3 regions of the Aureimonas sp. AU40 genome follow, and region 3 is predicted to be linked to each of the others. Evidence: riboswitches for the same ligand, from Rfam matches in the RefSeq annotation. Region 3 holds a riboswitch; each other region holds the start of a gene.

Region 1 (7,410 bases), on a different contig from region 3:
ACGCGCCGCTCCTTGGGGGCCAGCGTGCGCAGCCGGGCCCAGCGGCGGGCCAGCTCCGCCACGAAGCGGAGCCGATCGGGCTCCGGCCGGTGCGACACGAGATCGATCTCGGTCAGGGCGTCCCATTCCGCCGCGCTCTTGAAGGCGATGGCGCGGCTGAGAACGCGCCCGTCCACCTCCGGCAGGGCGACGCTCATGGCGAGGTCCCGCGCGGAGAGGCCTTGGCTCGAGCGCTCCCAGGCCTCGCGCGCGCCGCTCGCCAGCACCGCCTGCAACACCACGGCGCCGGTCTCGTCCAGCACCGTGCCCTTGTGCGCGGCGCCCGGCGTGGAAACGGCAAAGCCCGTGAGATTGACGACGACGCCAGGGGGATGGCGCGCGAAGATCGCACGCAGCGTCTCGACGCTGACGGGGTCCTTCAAGCTGCTGACGAAGAGCGGCAGGGGCGCCAGCCCTTGGGTCTCCAGCGCGTCGCACAGGGCCTCGACCGCCTCCGTCTGTCCGCTCTGCACGAGCGCGCGATAGAAGACGACGGGCACGACCTGGCGAGGATCGCCTTCGCTTAAGGTCTCGCCACGCGCAAGCAGCCCCGCCTTGAGGATCGGGCGCGGTTCGCCCGCCGGCCCCTCGCCCGTCAGCGGCTCGCCCTTCAGCAGCGCGCGGCAGCTTTCCAGAAACCCGTCCGCATTCGCAGCTCCCCCTTCGCAAAGGAAGCACCAGAGGCGGTCGCGCGTCTCGGGAGCGAGCGTGGAAAACCGGTCGAGACCGGGGTCGGGCTTCTCGTCGCCGGGCAGGATGGCCAAGTCGAACCCGCCCGCCCGCGCCGCCGCCAGCAGCGCCTCGCATCCATGCGGCCAGTAGCGCTCGCCGCCCAGCAGCCGCACCACGACCAGCCGCGCCCGCGCGCTCATGCGGGCGAGATAGGTGTCGACCGACATCGGGTGCGAGAGGCGCAGGAGATTGGCGAGGCGCAGCTCGGCCGAGCCGAGACCCAGCCGGCGCGCCGCGCCGGCCAGTGCCGCCAGCTCGGTGTCGGCGGCCGAGAGAAACAGGATCTCGCCCGGGCTCTGCCCGAGATCCACCGCCTCCGCGCCGTCCGCGATCGTTCCGCGCTGGGCGGCGAGGAGATGCAAGGCCGCTTACTCCGCCGCCGCCTGGGCTTCAGTGGAGGCGAGCGCGGCGATGGCGGCGCGGATCGCCCCCTCGTTTTCCTCGATCGCGTCGTGCAGGCCGATCACCACGAGACGGGTCGCGCGCGCTTCGCCGGGCGCGAAGGGCCGATCGTAATAGGCCTCGACGCGCCCGCCGACGGCCTGCACGAGAAGCCGCGCCGCCTTGCCTTCGACGGCCGCGAAGCCCTTGAGGCGCAGGATGTCGTGCGCGGCGATCAGACCCTTCAGCCCGTCAACGAACCGGTCGGGCGAAGCGAGCGGGCCAGTCTCCACCACGAGGCTCTCGAAATCGTCGTGGTCATGCGCCACGCCGCCCTCGTGCTCGATCTCGTGATGCGAGCGGCGCTCGTGGATATGGTCCTCCGTACCGCTGGCAAGGCCCAGAAGCACGTCGGCCGGTAGCTTGCCCTGGCTTGCCGTCACGAGGGCGAGCTTGCGCCCGGCGACAAGTGTCACCTCCTCGCGCACGCGCGCCAGTTCCTCGTCCGAGACGAGATCGGCCTTGGACAGGACGAGAAGGTCGGCGGCCCGGATCTGGTCCTCGAACAGCTCTTCCAGCGGGTTGTCGTGGTCGAGGCTCTCGTCGGCCTCGCGCTGCGCCTGAACCTTCGCTTCGTCATCGGCGAAGCGCCCGGCCGCAACCGCCGCCGCATCGATCACGGTGACGACGCCGTCCACGGTGACGCGGGCCTTCACCTCGGGCCAGTTGAAGGCGGCCACCAGCGGCTGCGGCAGCGCGAGGCCGGAGGTCTCGATCACGATATGGTCGAGCCGGTCCGCGTGCTCCAGCAGCTTTTCCATGGTGGGGATGAAGTCGTCGGCGACCGTGCAGCAGATGCAGCCATTGGTGAGTTCGACCACATCCTCCTCGCGGCAGGTCTCCACGCCGCAACCTTTCAGGATGTCACCGTCGACGCCGAGATCGCCGAACTCGTTGATGACGAGGGCGATGCGCCGGCCCTCGGCATTCTGCAGGAGGTTGCGGATCAGCGTGGTCTTGCCGGCGCCGAGAAAGCCGGTGACGACGGTGGCGGGAATCTTGCGCATGGGATCAGCCTTTGAGAGGGAGGGGCAGGCCGGCGGCGACGAAGGTGACGCGGTCTGCCAGCGCTGCGATCTGTTGGTGAAGACGCCCGGCCTCGTCGCGAAAGCGCCGGGCGAGCTTGTTTTCGGGGACGATGGATAGGCCGACCTCGTTGGAAACGAGCACCACGAAACCGGGCAGGGGGCCGCGCAGCGTCTCGCACAGGCGCGCCGCCTCGGCCGGAATGTCGGCCTCGCCGAGGAGGAGATTGCTGAGCCAGAGCGTCAGGCAGTCCACCAGGAGGGCGCGGCCCTCGCCTGCCTCGCGCCGCAGCGCGCCGGCGAGATCCAGCGGCTCCTCCACCGTCAGCCAGGGCGCGGGGCGGCGCGCTTGGTGATGGGCGATGCGCTCCTCCATCTCGGTATCGAAGGCCTGGCCCGTCGCGAGATAGACGGGCTGGAGGCCGGAGGCCATGACGAGGGTTTCGGCATGGTGGCTCTTGCCCGAGCGCGCGCCGCCGAGAACGAAGTGAACGCTCACGCCGAGAGGGCCGCGGCCCGGCGCTCGTTTCGCACCAGCCGATCGCTGGCGAGCCCGGCGCCGAGCCCGATCAGCACCCAGAACAGGGCCGAGACGGCGAGCGAGGCGACGGCGAACTCGGCCGCCAGCGTCGGCGGAATGGGGCTGGCCAGATCGGCGGGATGGGGCGCGGCGAAGAGATGCGGCGCGACGAGAAGCGCGAGGCCCGCGAGCCGGGCGGCGGTGGAGCCGCGCAGAACGACCAGCCAGAGCCCGGCCACGGATGCGCCGACGGTGGCGAGCCACCAGAGCTGGCGCGCGGCCAGATCGGCGGCCGGCATGGCGGGAAGCTCCGGCGGCAAGCCGAGCGCGGGCGCGAGCGTCACGGCGCCGAAGCCGGCCAAGCCCCAGAGCGCGCCGTTGCGAAAGGTGATCGGCCGGTTGGCGGCAAGGCTTGCGGCGGCGAGCAAGAGCGCGAAGCCGCAGCCGAGCACGAGATTGGCCAGGATCGAGCCGCCGGTACGGCTTTCCACCAGCGTCGTCGTCTCGCCGCCCTCGTGGCCGGAATGGGCGAGCGCGGGGGAGACGAGGGCTAGGCTGGCGGCATGGTCGTGGCCGGCGGGCGCGCCGCCTTCCTCGTAGACTTCCGCCGCGAGGATCAAGGGAACGAGCTTGGCCTGCTGAACGGGCGTGACGAGCAAGCCGGCGAAAAGGCCGGCGAAGATCGCGGCCGAAAGGGTGCGGGTGAGCATGGGCGAAATCCTGCGCGCGGACGGCGCCTCGCTGGCGAGCGAGCGCGCGTCCGAAAAGACGAGACGAATCCGGGTTCAGCGTCGGCCGGCGAGACGCGGTGCGACGGAGCGGGGAGGCGTCAGTGGCAGGGAAGGCCCATGGCGTGGCGGGCGTCGTGCGCGGTGTCGTGCAGCGCGTCGGCGCTGGCAAAGCCCGCGCCCCAGACAAGGAATGCGCCGAGCGACAGGGCGAAAGCGGCGACGAGGAGGCGCGTCTGCGCCGGTGCGTCGGTGTGGGGAACGGCCGGTGCGGCGGTTCGGATCATGGCATCAACCTCCGTGACGGCGGCCGACATGGCCGCCTTCGCAAGGGATGGCAGGTCTCCTGGCTCGCGGGTCACGGGTCCTCTCCTGCCTTCCCGGGTCGCAAGGCCCAGTGGCGTTTCCGGCGGAAAGACCGCCGGTGGAGAAACCTCGCCGCTCTACAGTCGCGGGGTCGGCTGCGATCCGGGCCCTTGGTTTAAGTCGGCCCTTCGCATTCCCTCTTAGCCCGCGCACGCATGTCGCGCCGCGGGACCATCCAGCGCGGGAGGATAACCCCCCTGGGCCTCAAGTCAAACGATTCAGGGGGATCGCCGGCGAAGGGCAGCGGGCAGTCGGTCATCTCGTCAAGCTGCGGATGCGCCGTCCGGCTCATGCCAGCCAGGCGGCGCATTCGCCTGTCAGCCGGTCGGCATCGCCTTTTCCAAGGCGCTGAGGATCAGGGCCGAACTGACAGGCTTGGGCAGGAAGCGCGCCTGCCGGGGCAGGTCGCTCGCGTCCGGCTGAACCCGGCCGGAGCAGACCACGATCGACACCTGCGGCCAGCGCGCGGCGACCTGGCGCGCCAGATCGATCCCGTCGATCGGGCCGGGCATCTCGATGTCTGTGTAGAGCAGTTCGATGGTTTCGGTGTCCGCCAGATGGCGGAGAGCCTGGGTCGTGTTGGCGGCTTCCAGCACGGTGAAGCCGGCGTCCTCCAGGAGGTCGACGGCCTCCATGCGCAGGAGGGGTTCATCCTCGGCGACGAGGGCAACGGCATGTTTTGCTGGCGTGCTCATGTCCGATAAAGGCGCGAACACCGGAAAGGTTTCCAGTCTACGAACCCAGCCAACGACTTGCTTCGAATCGCCATTTTTCTGTGTCGGTCCGCATTGGTCCGCCGGTTCGAATCAGCCTCCGAAATCAGCGACGGCAAGGCTGGAATGCCCGCGAGACGCCTTCAGACCTGCGGGCTGCGAATGGCCGCGAGCGGCGCCTCGATCCGGCATTGGAGGCCCGTGGGCTCGAAACTGTGCTCGACGCTGCCGCCGACCGAGCCGGGCAGGCCGCGCTCGATCAGCCGCGAACCGAAGCCCCGGCGGCTCGGCGCCAGGACGGGCGGCCCGCCGCGCTCCCGCCAAACGAGGCGGAACACCGGCGCGCCGTCCAGAACACCCGTGCTCCAGGACAGATCCACCCCGCCTTCGGGCACGGACAGGGCGCCGTATTTCACGGCGTTGGTGGCGAGTTCGTGTAGGATCAGCGCAAGCGACAGCGCCGCGTCCGAGCCGATCTCGATGGCTGGGCCGCCGAGGCGGATGCGGTTCTGCCCGTCGTCGTGAAGCGCCAGCGTGTCGCCCACCACGGTGCGGATGTCGGCCGTGTCCTGGCTGCGGCCCAGAAGCAGGTCGTGCGCGCGACTGAGCGCGGCGAGCCGGTTGCCCAGCGTTTCGCGCGCGGTCAGCATGTCGGGCGCGTTGCGCAGCGTTTGCGACGCGATCGCCTGCACCATGGCGAGCGTGTTCTTCAGCCGATGGCTCAGCTCGTGGTTGAGCATCCGCTCGCGCTCTTCGGCGCGGCTGCGCCCGATCTCGGCATGGGCGCGGTCGCCCACCGCCCGCACGAAGCGAAGATCGGCCTCGGAAAACTGGTGCGGCTGGTCGTAGTGGACGAAGATCACCGCCGAGAACTGTCCGTGCTCGATGATCGGCACGTTGAGAAGGACGCGGATGCCGATCGTCTCCAGCGAGGCGCGGTGGAGCGCCGTGCGCGGATCGGCCGACACGTCCTCGATGATCACCGTCTCGCCGCGCTTCAGGTCGTCGATGAAGGAGCCGTAGTCGCGGAAATGATGCAGACCGGCGATGCTGGCCGTGCCCGGCAGGCGCCAGTCGGGCTGCATGATCACCGTTTCCTGGACCGGGTCCACCACGCCGAAGCCGGCGCGGCTCGCGCGAAGCTGGCTCGCCATGGCCTCGGCGGCCGCGAAGGCGATCTCGCCGACATCGTGAAGCTCGCGCAGCCGCTCGCCGAGATCCACCAGAGCCGCCTTGCGCGCCTCGCCCTCGCGATAGGCCGTGGTGTCGATCGCCACGCCCGGAAAGCGCAAGGGGCGGCCGGTCGCGTCGTTGAAGGCGCGACCGCGCGCGTGGACCCAGGTCACGTTGCCCGAACTCTTGCTGAGCAGGCGATAGTCCTCGCTGAAATCGCTGCCCTTCGACACCGCCGTCGCGATCGCCTCCGACACGCGCGGCCGATCCTCGGGGTGGATGCCCTCCACGAACAGCTGGATCGGCACCCCGGCTTCGGCCTCCTCGGCGTCGACGCCGAACATTCCCGCGAAATAGGGGCCGGCATAGACCCGGTCGGCCGCAAGGTCCCAATCCCACCAGCCGAGCGAGCCCGACGCCTCGAAGGCCAGCGCCAAGCGCTCCTCCGACATGAGGCGCGCCGCCTCGCTGCGGCGAAGCCGGGAGGCGAGATCGCCCGCCTCCGCCGGCTCGCGCTCGGCTCCGCCGCTCAAGGCGGAGCGCGGCTCGGGCGCGTCGTGGCCTTCGCGCGCCAGCCGGCGCGCGGCCCTCAGATAGCTCGCGGCCTCCGCCCGCATCTCGGCGATTTCGCGCATCTGGTCGTTCTGGCTCTCTCCATCTGGCAGCAGCGGGGCGAGCGGCACGGAGGCGATCAGACCTTGCAGGCGCTCGATTTCGGCCAGGAGCTCGTGCCGAGACGCGGAATGAAGGTCGAGAATCACGAAGGGCGGCAATCCGAAAAGGCGCGAAGCAAAGGGCTGTATGGGTGACATAGGGTGGCGTCCGCGCTCCGGGGCGTCAATCCATCGCACGCGACTTTGAGCGTAGGTGACGAGCCTTCTCGGCCCGTCCCGTCAAAATGTCGCGGCGTCTTTGCCGCTTTCGCCTTGGGGCGTGGGGCTGCTATCTCCCTTTTCGACGCTTCGAACCGCCGGGAGACCCCCATGCACCACCCCGCCATCGCACCCCTCCACACCGCCGTCGTGATCGGCGGCGCGACGGGCATCGGCTTTGCCGCCGCCAAGCGCTTCGTCGCCATGGGGCTCAAGGTCGCCGTGGTCGATCGGCGCATGGACGAACTGGTCCGCGCTCACGAGGCCTTGAGCGAGCTGGCGGGCGGCGAGGAAGGGCGCGTTCTCGCCGCGGCCTGCGACGTCAGCGACCGGGCCGGCCTCGCCAAGACCGCTCAGCATGTGGCGGACACGCTCGGCCCCGTTCATGTCCTCATGAACAATGCCGGCATCCAGCCGGGCTCCTCGATCTTCGGGGATCAGGACGCGTGGGACGCGGTGTTGTCGATCAATCTGGGCGGCGTCATCAACGGCACGCGCATTTTCGGCCCCGGCATGCTGGCGCACGGCCAGCCCGGCCTCATCATCAACACCGGCTCCAAGCAGGGCATCACCACGCCGCCGGGCGACCCCGCCTACAACGTGTCCAAGGCCGGGGTGAAGGTTCTGACTGAGGCGCTCCAGCACGAGCTGCGGAACCGGCCGGACAACCGCGTCGAGGCCGCGCTGCTGATCCCCGGCTTCGTCTGGACCGATCTGACCCGCCGCGACCGGACCGAGAAGCCCGCCGGCGCCTGGACGCCGGAAGAGACCGTGGACTTCATGCTGGAGCGGCTGGAGGCC
Region 2 (7,410 bases), on a different contig from region 3:
CGTCGAAGAAGACGTTGAACGCAGGCTCGTCGAACTGGACGATGTCGACGCCGACGGACTCGAGCTCCCTCGCTTCCTCGTTGAGGATCCGCGCGAACTCCCAGGCAAGCTTCTCGCGGCTTCTGTAGTGGGCGTCGTGGAGCGTATCGATCATCGTCATCGGACCGGGCAGCGTCCACTTGATCGGCTGCCCGGTCTGCGCGCGCAGGTACTTCGCGTCCTCGACGAAGACGGGCTTCGTGCGTGAGACGGCGCCGACCACGGTCGGCACGCTGGCATCGTATCGGTCGCGAATCCGGACGACCTCGCGCTTCTCGAAGTCGACGCCACCGAGATGTTCGACGAAGGTGGTGACGAAATGCTGGCGCGTCTGTTCGCCGTCACCGACGATGTCGATGCCCGCCTGCCGCTGGTCGTCCAAGGCAAGACGCAGGGCATCCCGCTTGCCGGCGAGTAGGTCCTCGCCTTCGAGCCGCCAGGGCGACCAGAGCGTGCGGGGCTCGGCGAGCCAGGACGGCTTGGGCAAACTCCCCGCGGTGGTCGTCGGCAACAGAATCGTCATGCTCGTGGTCCTTTCGTGTCCGTTCCGTTCATAGGCCCGCAGTCGCAGACCAGCGCTCGAGCTGCGCGCCATGCGGCCGAATGACATGCTGTTCGGCAAAACGGCCCTGCTCGACGGCCAGCCGGCTGCGCTCGTCGCGGTCATAGACAATTCGGGTCAGGGAATAGTCCTGGCGGTTCAGGCTCGGCCGGTAGTGTTCCGCCGCCGGTGAGTTGGCGTTGTAGATCTCCGGGCGATAGATTTTCTGAAAGGTCTCCATCGTGGCGACCGTGCTGGCCAGCTCGACGTTGGAATAGTCACCCGTCAGGTCGCCGAGATGGTAGAAGGCCAAGGGCGCGGCGCCGCCCGGCGGCAGGAAATAGCGCGCCCGCATCCCCATCCTTGCGAAGTAGTCGTCGGTTCTGGAAAGGCGGTCAGTCCCGTATTCCACCCCGAGGATGGGATGGACGTTCGCGGTTCGGCGATAGGTCTCCCGGCTGGACACGCTGAGGCAGATGACCGGCGGCTTCGGGAACCGGTCCCTGTAGGCGCCAGAGGCCAAGAATCGCTTGAACAGGTTGCCGTGCAGCTCGCCGAACCCGTCCGGCGCGCCGCCATCGGGGTTCTCGCGGATGTGGTCGGCCAAGCGGATGCTGAAGTCGTAGTCGCGGACATAGGAGGAGAAGTTGTTGCCGATCATGCCGTCGTGGTGCTCGCCGGTGCGCCTGTCGACGACGGTGGTTGCCAGGATCTCGATCAGCGGGAAGGTCTCGGCCCCGTCGCGCAGGCCGACCGTCAGGTCGGCGGTGACGATCCGAAGCTCGACCGCGTATCGATCCCCCATCGGATTGTCCCAATGCATGAGGGAGTTGAAGCGGTTGTCGATCATCGCCAAGGTGTTTCGCAGGTTCTCGCGACGACACTCCCCTCGTGCGAGGTTGGCGAAGTTCGTGGTGATGCGCGTGCGGTCGGCGGGACGATAGTCCTCGTTGAACGGAACGCTGCTGATCGTAAAGGCGAAGGCGCTGTTCGTCATGACCCACCGTCTTTGGTCAGGCGAGGGCCGAAGGAAGAACGCGCGAGGGCGAGCGCCCCGACGCCGACGGCCAAGGGCACGAACTCCAGGCGCGATCCACCGGAGGAACCCCCGTCCGAGGAACGTTTCGCGTCGGAGGCAGGTCTCCTGGCTCACGGGTCGCTGCGGCGGTTCCGGCCTTCCCGAACCTCTTGCGAGGCTCAGTGACACACGATGGATCCGCCGCTCGCCGCTTACAGTTGCGGGGGCAGCGCCAGACTCTGCCCCGGAGGGACACCACTGGCTTCCCGTCTTAGCCCCATCGCCATGTCTGGAACGGGGAACCTCGACAGGCGGCATTCAGCACGCCCGCAACCATGTTGTCAATGAAGACATAAGGACATCTTTATGTCCGCATGCGAAGTTTCATGCCGCAAACGGTCCGAGAGCCGCAGTCACGATCCTTCACCCCGTTCGTACGGGCACGGCCGGTTAGTCCCAGGCTACCGCGCCGCCGTTCTGGTATTCGATGACACGGGTTTCGAAGAAGTTCTTCTCGTTGCTGAGGTCCATGACCTCCGACATCCAGGGGAACGGGTTCTCCGCTTCCGGGAACACGGAAGCCAGCCCGAGTTGTGCGCAGGGGCGGTTGCCGATGAACTCTCAGGTCACACGTTCAGCTGCGGCACCGCCGAGGGTGAGGTGGGGCTTGCGCCATTGCGAGGGGCCCGTTTGGTGAATCGAATGCCCCTGCGCGTCCACCGCGACCGTTACGGGCATGTCTTCCACGACGAATTCGTGGATCGCCTCCATGCCGAGGTCGGCAAACGCGAGGACGCGGGCCTGCTTGACGGCCTTGGAGACGAGATAGGCGGCGCCACCGACGGCGATCAGATAGGCCGCGCCGTGGCGCTTGATGGACTCGATCGCGGCTGACCCACGCTCGGCCTTGCCGATCATGACGAGGAGCCCGGTGGCGTCCAGGACGAGTTCGGTGAAGCCGTCCATTCGGGTGGCCGTGGTCGGGCCGGCGGGGCCCACCACCTCGTCGCGCACCGCGTCCACGGGGCCGACATAGTAGATCGCCCGGTCCCTCAAATCGACCGGCAGCGGCTCGCCGCGCCCGATCATGTCGGCCATGCGCTTGTGCGCGGCGTCCCGGCCCGTCAGCATCCGCCCCGACAGGAGCAGCGTCTCGCCGGCACGCCAAGTCGCCACTTCTTCTCGTGTCAAACGGTCGAGATCGACGCGTCGCGCCTGTGCCGTCTGCTCGCCCCAGTCGATCTCGGGCCAGAGAGACAGATCGGGCGGGGTGAGCCGCGCGGGGCCGGAGCCGTCCAGCGTGAAGGTGAGATGCCGGTCGGCGGCGCATTGGGGAATGAGGCCGATGGGCTTCGAGGCGGCGTGGCAGGGATAGGAGCGGATCTTCACGTCCACCACCGTCGTCAGCCCGCCCAGCCCCTGCGCGCCGATGCCGAGCGCGTTGACACGCTCAAAGATGTCGAGCCGCATCTCCTCCAGCGGCGAGGCCGGGCCGCGCCGGATCAGTTCGGCCATGTCGATTGGCTCGAGAAGCGACTCCTTGGCCATGAGCATGGCTTTCTCGGCCGTTCCGCCGACGCCGATGCCGAGCAGCCCCGGCGGGCACCAGCCGGCGCCCAGCGTCTCCACCGTCTGGACCACCCAGTCCGAGACCGAGGCGGCCGGCGCGAGATTGGCAAACTTGGCCTTGTTCTCCGAACCGCCGCCCTTGGCCGCGACGGTGACGCGGACCTCGTCGCCGGCCACGATCTCCACATGCACGACGGCGGGCGTGTTGTCGCCGGTGTTCTTTCGGCCGAAGAGTGGGTCCTTGACGATCGAGGCGCGCAGCGGATTGTCGGCGTCGGTATAGGCCTTCGCGACACCTTCGTTGACGAGATCGGCGAGCGGGCGCGCCGTCTCGATCCGCGCCCCGATGCCGAGCTTGACGAAGACGTTCACCGTGCCTGTGTCCTGGCAGATCGGTCGCCGACCGAAGGCGGCCATGCGCGAGTTGACCAGGATCTGGCCGATCGCGTCGCGCGCCGCGGGGCTCTCTTCCCGTGCATAGGCCTCGGCCAGACTTTTGACGAAGCTCGGCGGATGGAACACCGCTATATATTGCAGCGCGTCGGCGACGGAGGAGATGAAATCCGCCTCGTGGATCGGGGCCCTCGTGCTCATGCCGAAGCCTTTCCCGTGATGGCCTTGTCCGTAATGCGTCGCGCCGCGCGCAGGATCGCCTTCGCCCTCAGGAGCACGGGCGCGTCCACCATCTCCCCGTCCAGCGCGACGGCACCGCCACCCTGCCCGGCCGCGATCGCGCGCTCGGCCCAGGCGATCTCGCCTTCCGCCGGCGCGAAGCCCCGCGCGGCGGAGGCGATCTGGGCGGGATGGATCAGCAGCTTGGCGGCGAAGCCGAGCGCGGCGGCATGGGCCGCATCGGCTTCGATCGCCGCCTCGTCGCGCGTCGAGGCCGTCACCCCGTCGACCGGCGCCGGGCGGCCGGCGAGCCGGCTGGCCAGCACGAGTTCGAGCCGGGCGAGGAGCAGCGCCTCGCGCGTATGCCGACAGCCGAGATCGGCGGCGAAATCGAAGGAACCGAAGGCGAGGCGCGCGCTGACCTGCGCCAGCGCCCGCACATTGGCAAGGCCAGCCGCGCTTTCCACCAGGGCGACGACGGGGTGACCGCTGGTCGCCGCAACCGTGGCCACCTCCTCCGCCCGTTCGCTTTTCGCCAGCATCACGGCAGAAAGCGGCAGGGCCGCGGCGAGCGCCAGATCCGCCTCGTGCTCGCGCGAACCGGCGGCGTTGAGGCGCACGAGCACGGGGCAAGGTGCCTGCGCGAGGGAGGATGCCGCCTCGCGCAACGCCACACGGGCGAGCCCTTTGGCCTCCAGCGCAACAGCATCCTCCAGATCGAGGATCACCGCGTCTGCCCCGGCGGCGAAGGCCTTGGCGAAGCGCTCCGGCCGGTCAGCCGGCACGAAGAGAAACAGGGTGGCGGCCTCGACAGCGGACGGCATGGCTCTCCCCCTCCCCTCAAGGGCCTCCCGAACGGCCCCTCGTCTGGAATGCTTCCATCCGATGTGCGTCCGCCGGCTCCAACATGGAAATAAGCTTTCGCGCTATCGGGCATAGGCCGCGCCTATGGCGGCGCCATAGAAGAGCGCTATGGGCGAGCAAGGACATCGCTATTGGCGGCGCGACAAACGCCGACGCTAGGCTGGGCGCCATGCGAACCCTGTCCAGTCATTTGCGGGAGCGGCGTCGGTGAACACCGATATCAAGGATCTTCTCGTCGTCTCGGTCGAGCAGGCGGTGGCGGCGCCCTATCTCTCCAGCCGGCTGGCCGATGCCGGCGCGCGCGTCATCAAGGTGGAGCGGCCGGAGGGCGATTTCGCGCGCGGCTACGACCATCTGGTGAAGGGCGAGAGCGCCTATTTCGTCTGGCTGAACCGGGGCAAGGAATCCGTCTGCCTCGATTTGAAGGCGCCCGCCGACAAGGCGGTGCTCGCGGCCATGATCGAGCGGGCCGACGTCTTCGTCCAGAATCTCGCGCCGGGCGTCATCGACAAGCTGGGCTTCGCCCCGGCCGAGCTGCGACGGCAAAATCCGCGCCTCGTCACCTGCTCCATCTCCGGCTATGGCGACGAGGGACCGTACCGCGACCTCAAGGCTTATGATCTTCTGGTTCAGGCCGAGAGCGGCCTCTCCGCCATCACCGGCAACGAGCAGGGCATGGCGCGGGTCGGCGTCTCGGTCTGCGACATTGCGGCTGGGATGACGGCCTTCCAGGCCGTGCTGCAGGCGCTGCTCGGCCGCGAAAGGACGGGGCAAGGGCGCCATATCGACGTCTCGCTCTTCCATGCGCTCGCCGACTGGATGAACGTGCCGTATCTTCAATATGTCTATGGCGGAAAGGAGCCGGCGCGCTCCGGCCTGAACCATCCGACCATCGCGCCCTATGGGGCCTATTCCTGCCGCGACGGCGCCGCCGTTCTGTTCTCCATCCAGAACGAGCGCGAATGGGCCAATCTCTGTCGCGATGTGCTTTTGGCACCGGAGGTGGCGAGCGATCCGCACTTCTCCGATAACAGCCGGCGCGTCGCCAACCGCGAGCGGCTCGACGCCATCGTCACCGGCGCCTTTGCGAAAGCCAACCGACCCGAGATGATCGAGCGGCTGGAGCGCGCCCGCATCGCCTATGGCCGCGTCAGCTCCATGCAGGACCTTGCCGACCATCCGCAGAACCGCTTCGTCACGGTGGAGACGCCCGCCGGCCCGGTGCGCTATCTCGCGCCCGGCGCGCGCTTCGACGGCGAGGCCCCGGCGTTCCGCCCCGTGCCCGCGCTCGGCCAGCAGAGCGAAGCGCTGCGCGACGAGTTCGCCCCCTCCGGCTCCCTCCATAGCGCGGCCTGACGCCGCGCCGCATCGATTGGTCGCAAGGCTTTGGCCGTCCGGGCTGGAGATGCCCTAGGTTCCGTCAGGGCGGATGCTGAGGTCTGGCGTCGCCGGCCCAGGCCAGCGCGGAGATATTACTAGGAAGGGGCTACAAAGCCTTTTGCGGCGGCGAACCCGCTCGACATTTCGGGGCGTGCGCAATGCCGACGATGCCACCGACCGCTCCACTAGGCGCCGAGACGCCGCCCGGGCGACGTCATCCCCGGCGGCCGCCCGTCCGATCCTCCCCGATCGGACACGAGACCTATCCAGGATTCCCGTCGGCCTCTAGGCTCCGCGCCGGGAGGAATCGCGCGTGGATGTCAGGCAGCTCAGATATTTCGTCGCCATCGTCGAGAGCGGGTCGATCTCGCGCGCGGCCGGGAAGCTCAACGTCGCCCAGCCGTCGCTCAGCCTCCACATCCGCAACATGGAAGCCGATCTCGGCGTGCCGCTCCTGTTCCGCACGCCGCAGGGCGTGCAGCCGACCGAGGCGGGCGAGATCCTTCTGCGCAACGCTCGCGCCATCGTCGCGCAGTTCGAGGAGGCCGAGCGCGAGATCCGGGGCAGCGGCGCCGAGCCGGCGGGCGAGGTGCGCCTCGGCCTGCCTTCCTCGATCGCGCAGGTCCTGGGCGTGCCCCTCGTCCTCGCCGCACAGGCGGAACTGCCCAAGGTGAAGCTGCGGATCGCCGAGGCGATGAGCGGCTATGTCCTGGACTGGCTGCGCCTCGGACGGGTCGATCTCGGCCTGCTCTACGCCTTTGTCGAGGATCGCGGCCTGCGGTCCATCGGCCTCCTGTCCGAGGCACTGCATCTCTTCGGCCCTGCCGCCGATCCCGATGCCGGCGCCCTTCCGGCGACCGGCAGCAGCGTGCCCGTCGCCCGGCTGGCCGACCTCCCCCTCATCCTGCCGAGCCCCGGCCACGGGTTGCGCGATCTCGTGGAGGAGCGCGCGGCGGCCCATGGCGTGCAACTCGCCACCGCCATCGAGATCGATGCCTATGGCGCCATCAAGTCGCTGGTGGAACAGGGGCTCGGTTACTCCGTGCTGCCGGCCCATGCGATCCGGCGCGAGACCGAGGAGGGCTCGCTGCGCGCCTGGCCCTTCGAGCCGGCCTTCCTGCGCACGGTGCATCTGGTGGAGCCGATCGATCGGCCCCTCTCCCATGCCGTCCAGGCGGTGGAGAAGCTGTGCCGGCGCACGCTGCGCGACCTCGTGCGCTCGGGCGCCTGGAGCAGCGCGCAGATGCGCGTCAGCGCCTGAGCCGGCCTCCCCTCGCCCTCTTCGTTCCCCGTGGCGCGAAGCGCGAGCCATAGGTCCCGCCTATGCGGGAAAGCGCAAACTTGTCTTGGCGAGGCAGGCCAGCGAGGCGGATATCTCTTCCCATTC
Region 3 (7,410 bases):
CCTGCGTGCGCGGCGTCGAGATTCCAGCCGACGGCGTAGGTGTCGGGCTCCTCGTGCGTGGCGAAGAGGTCGCCGATCAGGCGGTCGGACCCGCGAAGGGCGATCGCGACGTGCTCGTCGGACGAGCCGCGGCGGATCGCCTCCGCCTCGGCGGCCGCAAGGTCCCCCAGCCGCAACGACAGGAAGCACCGCGCCTGCGGCTCATGCAGGTAGGCGAGAAGCCCTTCCGCGTCGCCCGCGCAAAATTTCCGCAAGCGCAGCCGTTCCGTCTCGATCCCGTCCATCCGTTCGCCCCTTCGCCTGCCGTCGCCCGCCGCCCATCAATCCCAGGCGAGTGCGCCGCCGTTCTGATACTCGATGACACGGGTCTCGAAGAAGTTCTTCTCCTTCTTGAGATCCATGACCTCCGACATCCAGGGGAACGGGTTTTCCGTGTCCGGAAACACGGGGGCGAGGCCGAGCTGGGCGCAGCGGCGGTTGGCGATGAAGCGCATATAGGCCTCGCAGGCGCTCGCGTTCAGCCCGAGGAAGCCGACGGGCATTGTGTCGCGGCCATAGGCGGCCTCCAGCTCGGCGCCCTCGCGCAGCATGGCGCGCAACTCGTCCTGAAAGGCGGCCGTCCAGAGATGCGGGTTTTCCGCCTTGATCTGGTTGATCACGTCGATGCCGAAGTTCAGGTGGATCGACTCGTCGCGCAGGATATATTGATACTGCTCGGCAATGCCCTGCATCTTGCCCCGTCGCCCGAGCGACAGGATCTGCGCGAAGCCGGTGTAGAACCACATGCCCTCGAACACGACGTAGAAGGCGACGAGGTCCTTCAGGAAGGCGCGGTCGGTCTCCGGCGTGCCGGTCCGGAAATGCGGGTCCTCGATGCCCTGGGTGTGCTGGAGCGCCCAGGACGCCTTGTCCGTGATCGACGGCACCTCGCGATACATGTTGAAAAGCTCGCCCTCGTCGAGCCCGAGCGATTCCACAATGTACTGGAACGTGTGCGTGTGGACGGCCTCCTCGAAGGCTTGGCGCAGCAGGTACTGCCGGCACTCGGGATTGGTGAGGTGGCGGTAGATCGCGAGCACGATGTTGTTCGCGACGAGGCTCTCCGAGGCGGCGAAGAAGCCGAGATTGCGCTTCACCATGCGCCGCTCGTCCTCCGTCAGGCCGTTCGCCGACTTCCACAGCGCGATGTCGGCCTGCATGGAGACCTCGGTCGGCATCCAGTGGTTGTTGCAGGCCGAAAGATACTTCTCCCAGGCCCAGCCGTAGCGCATGGGCAGAAGCTGGTTCACGTCGGCGCGCGCGTTGATCATCCGCTTCTCGGAGACCGAGACGCGGCCGCCGTTGCGATCGACGGCCTCGGTGCCAGTCGCCGTGGGTGGCCCGAGATCGGGGATGGGCGTGGCGTCGGTGGCGGTGTCGTTCCAGTCGAGCATCGGGTCGTCTTTCGAAAGCGGGGGGACGGCCCGCCGCCATTCGGCGGGACCGGGGAAGAGAAGGGGAAGCGCACGGGCCTACTGGCAGGCCTCGCACTCGGGATCGTCGATCCGGCAGGCCTTGCCCCAGGCCTCGTCCGGCACGCGGATCTCCGCAGACGCCCCCGCCAGCGGCGCGGCCGAGACGGCGTTGAGCTTGCCGTCCGTTCCCTTCAGGGTGGACTTCTCGACATGCGTCGCCGAGCGCGTGCGCAGATAGTAGGTCGTCTTCAGGCCCCGCTCCCATGCGAGCCGGTAAAGCGCGTCGAGCGCCTTGCCGGACGGGGCGGCAAGGTAGAGGTTCAGGGACTGCGCCTGGTCGATCCATTTCTGGCGCCGGGCGGCGGCCTCGATCAGCCAGGCCGAGTCGATCTCGAAGGCCGTGGCATAGAGGCGCTTCAGGTCCTCCGGCACGCGGTCGATGGGCCCAAGCGAGCCGTCGTAATATTTGAGGTCCGACACCATGACCTCGTCCCAGAGCCCCCTCGCCTTCAGGTCGCGGACCAGCGCGGCGTTCACCACCGTGAAATCGCCCGACATGTTCGCCTTGACGAAGAGGTTCTGGTAGGCGGGTTCGATCGACTGCGACACACCACAGATGTTGGAAATCGTCGCCGTCGGCGCGATCGCCATCGTGTTGGAGTTGCGCATGCCGATGGTTCGGACACGCTCCCTCAAGGCCGCCCAGTCCAGCGTCGCCGAGCGGTCGAGATCGAGCGTGCCGCCGCGCGCCTCGGCCAGGAGTTCGAGCGAGTCGATCGGCAGGATGCTGCGCGACCAGAGCGAGCCGTCGAAGGAGGGGTAGCGGCCACGCTCGGCGGCGAGGTCCACCGAGGCGGAGATCGCCTCATAGCTCAGCGCCTCCATGCTCGTGTCGGCGAAGGCCACCGCCGCCTCGCTGGCATAGGCGAGCCGCAGCGCCTGGAGCGCGTCCTGAAAGCCCATGAGGCCGAGGCCGACCGGACGGTGCCTGAGGTTCGACGCCCGCGCCTCGGGGATCGTGTAGAAGTTGATGTCCACGACATTGTCGAGCATGCGCATCGCGGTCTTCACCGTTTGCGCGAGGAGCGAGCGGTCAAGCCCTTCGGAGTTGACGTGGCTCGCGAGGTTCACCGAGCCGAGATTGCAGACCGCGACCTCGGAGGCGGAGGTGTTGAGGGTGATCTCGGTGCACAGGTTGGACGAGTGCACGACACCGACATGGCCCTGCGGCGAGCGGATGTTGCAGGGGTCCTTAAACGTGATCCAGGGATGGCCGGTCTCGAACAGCATGGTCAGCATGCGCCGCCAGAGATCGACCGCCTTCACGCGGCGGTGGACGCGGATTTCTCCGCGCGCGGCCCTGATCTCATGCCCTTCGTAGGCCTCAGTGAAGGCCCGCCCGTAAAGGTCATGCAGGCCCGGCACCTCGTCGGGCGAGAACAGGGTCCAGTCGCCGTTCTCCGCCACGCGCTGCATGAAAAGATCCGGCACCCAATGCGCCGTGTTCATGTCGTGCGTGCGCCGGCGGTCGTCGCCCGTGTTCTTGCGCAGGTCGAGGAACTCCTCGACGTCGATATGCCAGGTCTCGAGAAAGGCGCAGACCGCGCCCTTGCGCTTGCCGCCCTGGTTGACGGCGATGGCCGTGTCGTTGGCGACCTTCAGGAAGGGCACGATGCCCTGGCTCTGGCCGTTGGTGCCCTTGATGTGGGCGCCAAGGCCGCGCACCGGCGTCCAGTCGTTGCCTAAGCCCCCGGAATATTTAGCAAGCAGCGCGTTGTCCTTCACCGCCTTGAAGATGCCCCCGAGATCGTCGGCGACGGTGGTGAGGAAGCAGGAGGAAAGCTGCGGGCGCGGGGTCCCGGCGTTGAACAGCGTCGGGGTCGAGGCCATGAAGCGGAAGCTCGACAGAAGCTCGTAGAACTCGATGGCGCGGGCTTCGCGATCGACCTCGCGCAACGCCAATCCCATGGCGACGCGCATGAAGAACCATTGTGGCAGCTCGAAGCGGACCCCTTCCGTCTGGAGGAAGTAGCGGTCGGTGAGCGTCTGCAGGCCGAGGAACTGGAAGAGATTGTCGCGCTCCGATGTCAGCGCCGCAGCACATCGCGCCACGTCGAAGCGGGCAAGCTCGGGATCGATCAGCCCGGCCGCGATGCCCCGGTCGAGATAGGCCGGGAAGGTCTCGGCGTAGAGCGCCGCCATGTCGGCCTGCGTCGCCGTCCTGGGCGAGCCGGCGAGGAACGACAGGGCCTCGCCGCGCAGCTTGTCGAGAAGAAGCCGGGCCGAGGCGAAGGCATAGTTCGGCTCGGTCTCGATCAGGGTCCGCGCCGCCATGACAGGCGCCTCGGCGAGTTCGCTGAGCCTCAGCCCGTCGTAGAGATTGCGCCGCGTCTCAACGAGGATCGCATCCGGCGACACGCCGTCGAGGCCGTCGGATGCTTCCGTCACGACGCGGGCCAGCCGGGCCTCGTCGAGAGGCGCGAGGGAGCCGTCCGCCTGCCGCACGGACAACGCGGGCGCGGCTTGTGTTTGCGACGCGGTGGCCTGCGCCGCGCGGGCGCGGGCGTGCTCCTCGCGGTAGAGGACATAGGCGCGGGCGACCTTCGGATGCTCCGAGCGCATCAGCGCGAGTTCGACCTGGTCCTGGATGTCCTCGATGTGCAGGAGGCGGTCGCCGCCCGAGCGACGAGCGAGCGCGGCGACGACCTCGTCGGTCAGGCGCCGCACCGTGTCGTGGACGCGGGTGGAGGCGGCGGCCTGCCGCCCCTCGACGGCAAGGAACGCCTTGGTCATCGCGACTGCGATCTTCGAAGCGTCGAACCCTGAGACGGCGCCATTGCGGCGCAGGACGCGCGCTGCCAGCGAAGATGCGAGATCGGCTGCATCGGCATCGACGGACAGGGCCGGAAACGGCGACGGCAAGGCTGCGGAAGACGGAAGAAGAGACATTCGGCTGCTCCAGCGAGTGGAGGCAAAGGCCGAGCGGACGCATGCAAAACGGCGCAGGAGACCCTGGACCGAGGGACCCAAGCCGCGACAGGCACACGATCCACCGGGACACCCCGCCCAGGGAAGGTTCAAGCAAGTCGCGGCAGGTCTCCTGGCTCGCGGGTCAAACGCCTTCCGTCCGGCCTTCCCGGAGCTTCGCTCCAGTGGCGCGGATTGGACGAAGGGCTCGCCGCTTACAGTTGCGGGGGCAGCCCCGGCCTCGCCGTTCCATCTCTGGATCAGCTCACCGGGTTCCCTCTTAGCCACCACATCTTGCGACGCGGCGGACCGTGACTGCCGCATATGGTGCGGCAACCACCCGGTGAGTCAACGCGCTCTCGGCCCTTATCCCCAAATCCGGCTTGCGGTGAGTCCCGCCCCGTCGAGATCATGACGGACAGGGAAACCCAGGGTGACGCTGACGTCTCGGGATGGCGCTGCCGTCGAGAAGGAGTGCATTGCCTTGGCGGCGCGACGAACCAGACGAGTTCGAACAAAGGGAAAACGGTTAATCCACAGGCACCCCATACCGCGTCGGCACGGGCAGGGCATTCTTCTCCGAAAGACCGTCGCGAACGGCCTCGCAAACGGCTCGCAGCGGTTCAACCCAAGGCGTGATGGCGTCCGGGCAGCCGATCCGTAAGAGAAACCCGTCTTCGTTCGCGTAGGCAATCCGACCGATGGGGAGGAGGTTCGCCGATCTCAGCTCCTTCCAAGTCTGAACAACGCGCCATCCTATCACAGACGCGGTGTCCTCCGTGGAGGTCTCCTCTGTTACGAGCGGCAGTCCGATGCTTTGCGAAGTTGGTCGGGTGCAGTCCTCCGTCCGGCCTGTTGGTGCATCCCGAGCCAGTTGATGACGCTGGTGGGCTGGCGAAGACCGTCCCCAACTGCTTTGCAGGCCATGATGCCTCCGACCTCGAAGAGGTTGGCAGAGCCTTCCCGAAAGCGGATGCACGATCGTTCGGATTGCCGATGTAGCCCGCAAGTGATACAGACCTGTCTCACCTACAGGGACAAGCGAGCCGATGATGTCCGACAAGCGGCAGCAGATCGTGGAAACCGCCTATCGCCTGTTCCGCGCGGACGGCTACCATGCGGTCGGCATCGACCGGATCATCGCGGAAGCGGGCGTGGCGAAGATGACGATGTACCGCCACTTCCGAGCCAAGGACGAGTTGATCTGCGCTGTCCTGCGCTTTCGCGCCGAGCGCTTCGAAAGGCAGCTCGACCGTCTGGCCGACGTTGCGCCGAACGCCGCCGCTCGGATCGAAACGATCGTCGGCTGGTACGAGCGATGGTTCGCCCGGCCCGACTTCCATGGCTGCGCCTTCGCCCATGCGCTGGCTGAGTACGGCGATCCCCGCCATCCCGTCTTTCAGGCGGCCTCCGCCCAGAAGGAGGCGTTCGAGGCGCGGCTGCGCGCGCTTCTGCTGGCGGAAACCGACAAGGCGCAGGCGACGCGAACCGCAGCGGTGCTCGCCATGCTCTTCGAGGGCGCCACCCTCAAGGCGCAGATGGGCCGGGCCGAGGAGGCGATCCGCGGGCTGCGGGATGGCACGCAGGCGCTTCTCGCCCGGGCGGGCATTCGCTCGTGAGTCCGCTCGTCATCGGCCTCGCTCTCTCGGCCGCGTTCGCCCATGCCTCGTGGAACGCTTTCCTGCGCTCGGGCGCCGACCGCTTCTGGGTCGTCACCGTGATGAGCCTGACGATGGTTCCCGTGGCGCTGCCCTTCGCCTTGCTCCTGCCCCTGCCGCCCGCCGGCGCCTGGCCGTTTCTCCTGCTCTCCTCGCTCCTGCAGACCGGCTACAGCCTGTTCCTCGTGGCCGCCTATCGCCACGGCGATCTCGGGCAGGTCTACCCGATCGTGCGCGGCACGGTGCCCGTTCTGGCGACGATCGGCGGCTTCGTTCTCGCGGACGAGGTCTTGTCGCCGACCAGCGTTTTGGGGATCGCCTTGATCGTCTGTGGCATCCTGGGTCTGGTCGTGGGACGCGGGCAGGTCGCCGGGAGACCGCTCCTCTGGGCGCTGGCGACTGGCGCACTCGTTGCCGCTTACGCGACCGTCGATGCGCTGGGCGTGCGCCATGCCGGCGACCCGATCGGCTACACCGCCTGGATCTGCCTTTTCTACGGCGCCTTTCTGCCCCTCGCCTTCCGGCTCACGCGCGGGGCGCTTCGGATCGACCCTCGCTCAGTGGAAACCTGGAGGGCCGCCGGCGGCGGCGTGGTTTCGCTGGTCGCCTATGTCCTGGTGGTGACGGCTTTTTCGCTGGGGCCCACAGGGCCGGTCACGGCCCTTCGCGAGACGAGCGTCGTGTTCGCGGCCCTGATCGGCGCAGCCTTCCTGGGCGAGAGACTGACGATGCGTCGGCTTGCCTCCTGCCTCGCCGTCGCCCTTGGCGCCGTCTTCATCGGCCTTCGGGGGTAACGAGGTGGTCCACTCCGGTCCCGCAGCGGATCGTCCCGTTTGCACCCTTCCCACCTCCGAAATCTTACTCCCCAGCATTCGTCACGCCGCCAGTCTGGGCCGCGCCATGGCCTCGCGAAGGGTGCGCACGAGTTCATCGAACGCCGCGCCGCGTGCGCCATCGGCCCGATGCAAGGTGATGGCGTAGCTCGGCAGCGGCGGCAGGCCGGCATCCGGCGCGACGATGTCGAGATCGGCGGGAACGGTGGTGGCGAGCCAGGCCGACACGGCCATGTCCATGCGGACCATCGTTCGCGTCGCGTCGAGCCCGCCGTTCTCGAACACCATCCGGCTGGCGCGTTCCGCCTGCGCCAGCGCGGCCAGGACGGCGGGCCTGAACACGCAGGTCTCGGCCACCAGCGAGATCGGCAACGGGCTGCGAAGCGGCGCCTGGCCCGCCCGTGCCGAGACCCAGACGAGGCGGTCGATCGCCAGCGTCTCGCCGCTGGCCGACCCGGTCTCTTCTTCGACCACCGCGATGTCGATGCGTCCCTCCCC

The links. Region 3 has a riboswitch for cobalamin ahead of AUL32_RS17725 (ribonucleoside-diphosphate reductase subunit alpha). Riboswitches for the same ligand answer to the same signal wherever they lie in the genome.
Region 1: another riboswitch for cobalamin. It lies ahead of AUL32_RS13325 (CbtA family protein); the one in region 3 lies ahead of AUL32_RS17725 (ribonucleoside-diphosphate reductase subunit alpha).
Region 2: another riboswitch for cobalamin. It lies ahead of AUL32_RS24175 (putative oxygenase MesX); the one in region 3 lies ahead of AUL32_RS17725 (ribonucleoside-diphosphate reductase subunit alpha).

Annotation. Positions count from the first base shown of each region.
Region 1 covers NZ_BBWL01000039.1:122,404-129,813, forward strand. Annotated here, with positions in the region: gene cobN (cobaltochelatase subunit CobN) at 1-1,133, opposite strand, end outside; gene cobW (cobalamin biosynthesis protein CobW) at 1,140-2,219, opposite strand; gene cobU (bifunctional adenosylcobinamide kinase/adenosylcobinamide-phosphate guanylyltransferase) at 2,224-2,736, opposite strand; gene AUL32_RS13325 (CbtA family protein) at 2,733-3,467, opposite strand; gene AUL32_RS26285 (CbtB domain-containing protein) at 3,587-3,847, opposite strand; cobalamin riboswitch at 3,805-4,042, opposite strand; gene AUL32_RS13335 (response regulator) at 4,169-4,546, opposite strand; gene AUL32_RS13340 (sensor histidine kinase) at 4,708-6,498, opposite strand; gene AUL32_RS13345 (SDR family NAD(P)-dependent oxidoreductase) at 6,721-7,410, shown strand, end outside.
Region 2 covers NZ_BBWL01000065.1:1,854-9,263, forward strand. Annotated here, with positions in the region: gene AUL32_RS24170 (methionine synthase) at 1-562, opposite strand, end outside; gene AUL32_RS24175 (putative oxygenase MesX) at 591-1,577, opposite strand; cobalamin riboswitch at 1,698-1,920, opposite strand; partial or broken gene AUL32_RS24895 (ribonucleotide-diphosphate reductase subunit beta) at 2,049-2,216, opposite strand; gene AUL32_RS24180 (fumarate hydratase) at 2,220-3,761, opposite strand; gene AUL32_RS24185 (HpcH/HpaI aldolase/citrate lyase family protein) at 3,758-4,603, opposite strand; gene AUL32_RS24190 (CaiB/BaiF CoA transferase family protein) at 4,851-5,999, shown strand; gene AUL32_RS24195 (LysR family transcriptional regulator) at 6,337-7,284, shown strand.
Region 3 covers NZ_BBWL01000045.1:22,190-29,599, reverse strand. Annotated here, with positions in the region: gene AUL32_RS17735 (GNAT family N-acetyltransferase) at 1-254, opposite strand, end outside; gene AUL32_RS17730 (ribonucleotide-diphosphate reductase subunit beta) at 321-1,433, opposite strand; gene AUL32_RS17725 (ribonucleoside-diphosphate reductase subunit alpha) at 1,512-4,403, opposite strand; cobalamin riboswitch at 4,528-4,750, opposite strand; gene AUL32_RS17720 (TetR/AcrR family transcriptional regulator) at 5,471-6,040, shown strand; gene AUL32_RS17715 (EamA family transporter) at 6,037-6,873, shown strand; gene AUL32_RS17710 (LysR family transcriptional regulator) at 6,955-7,410, opposite strand, start outside.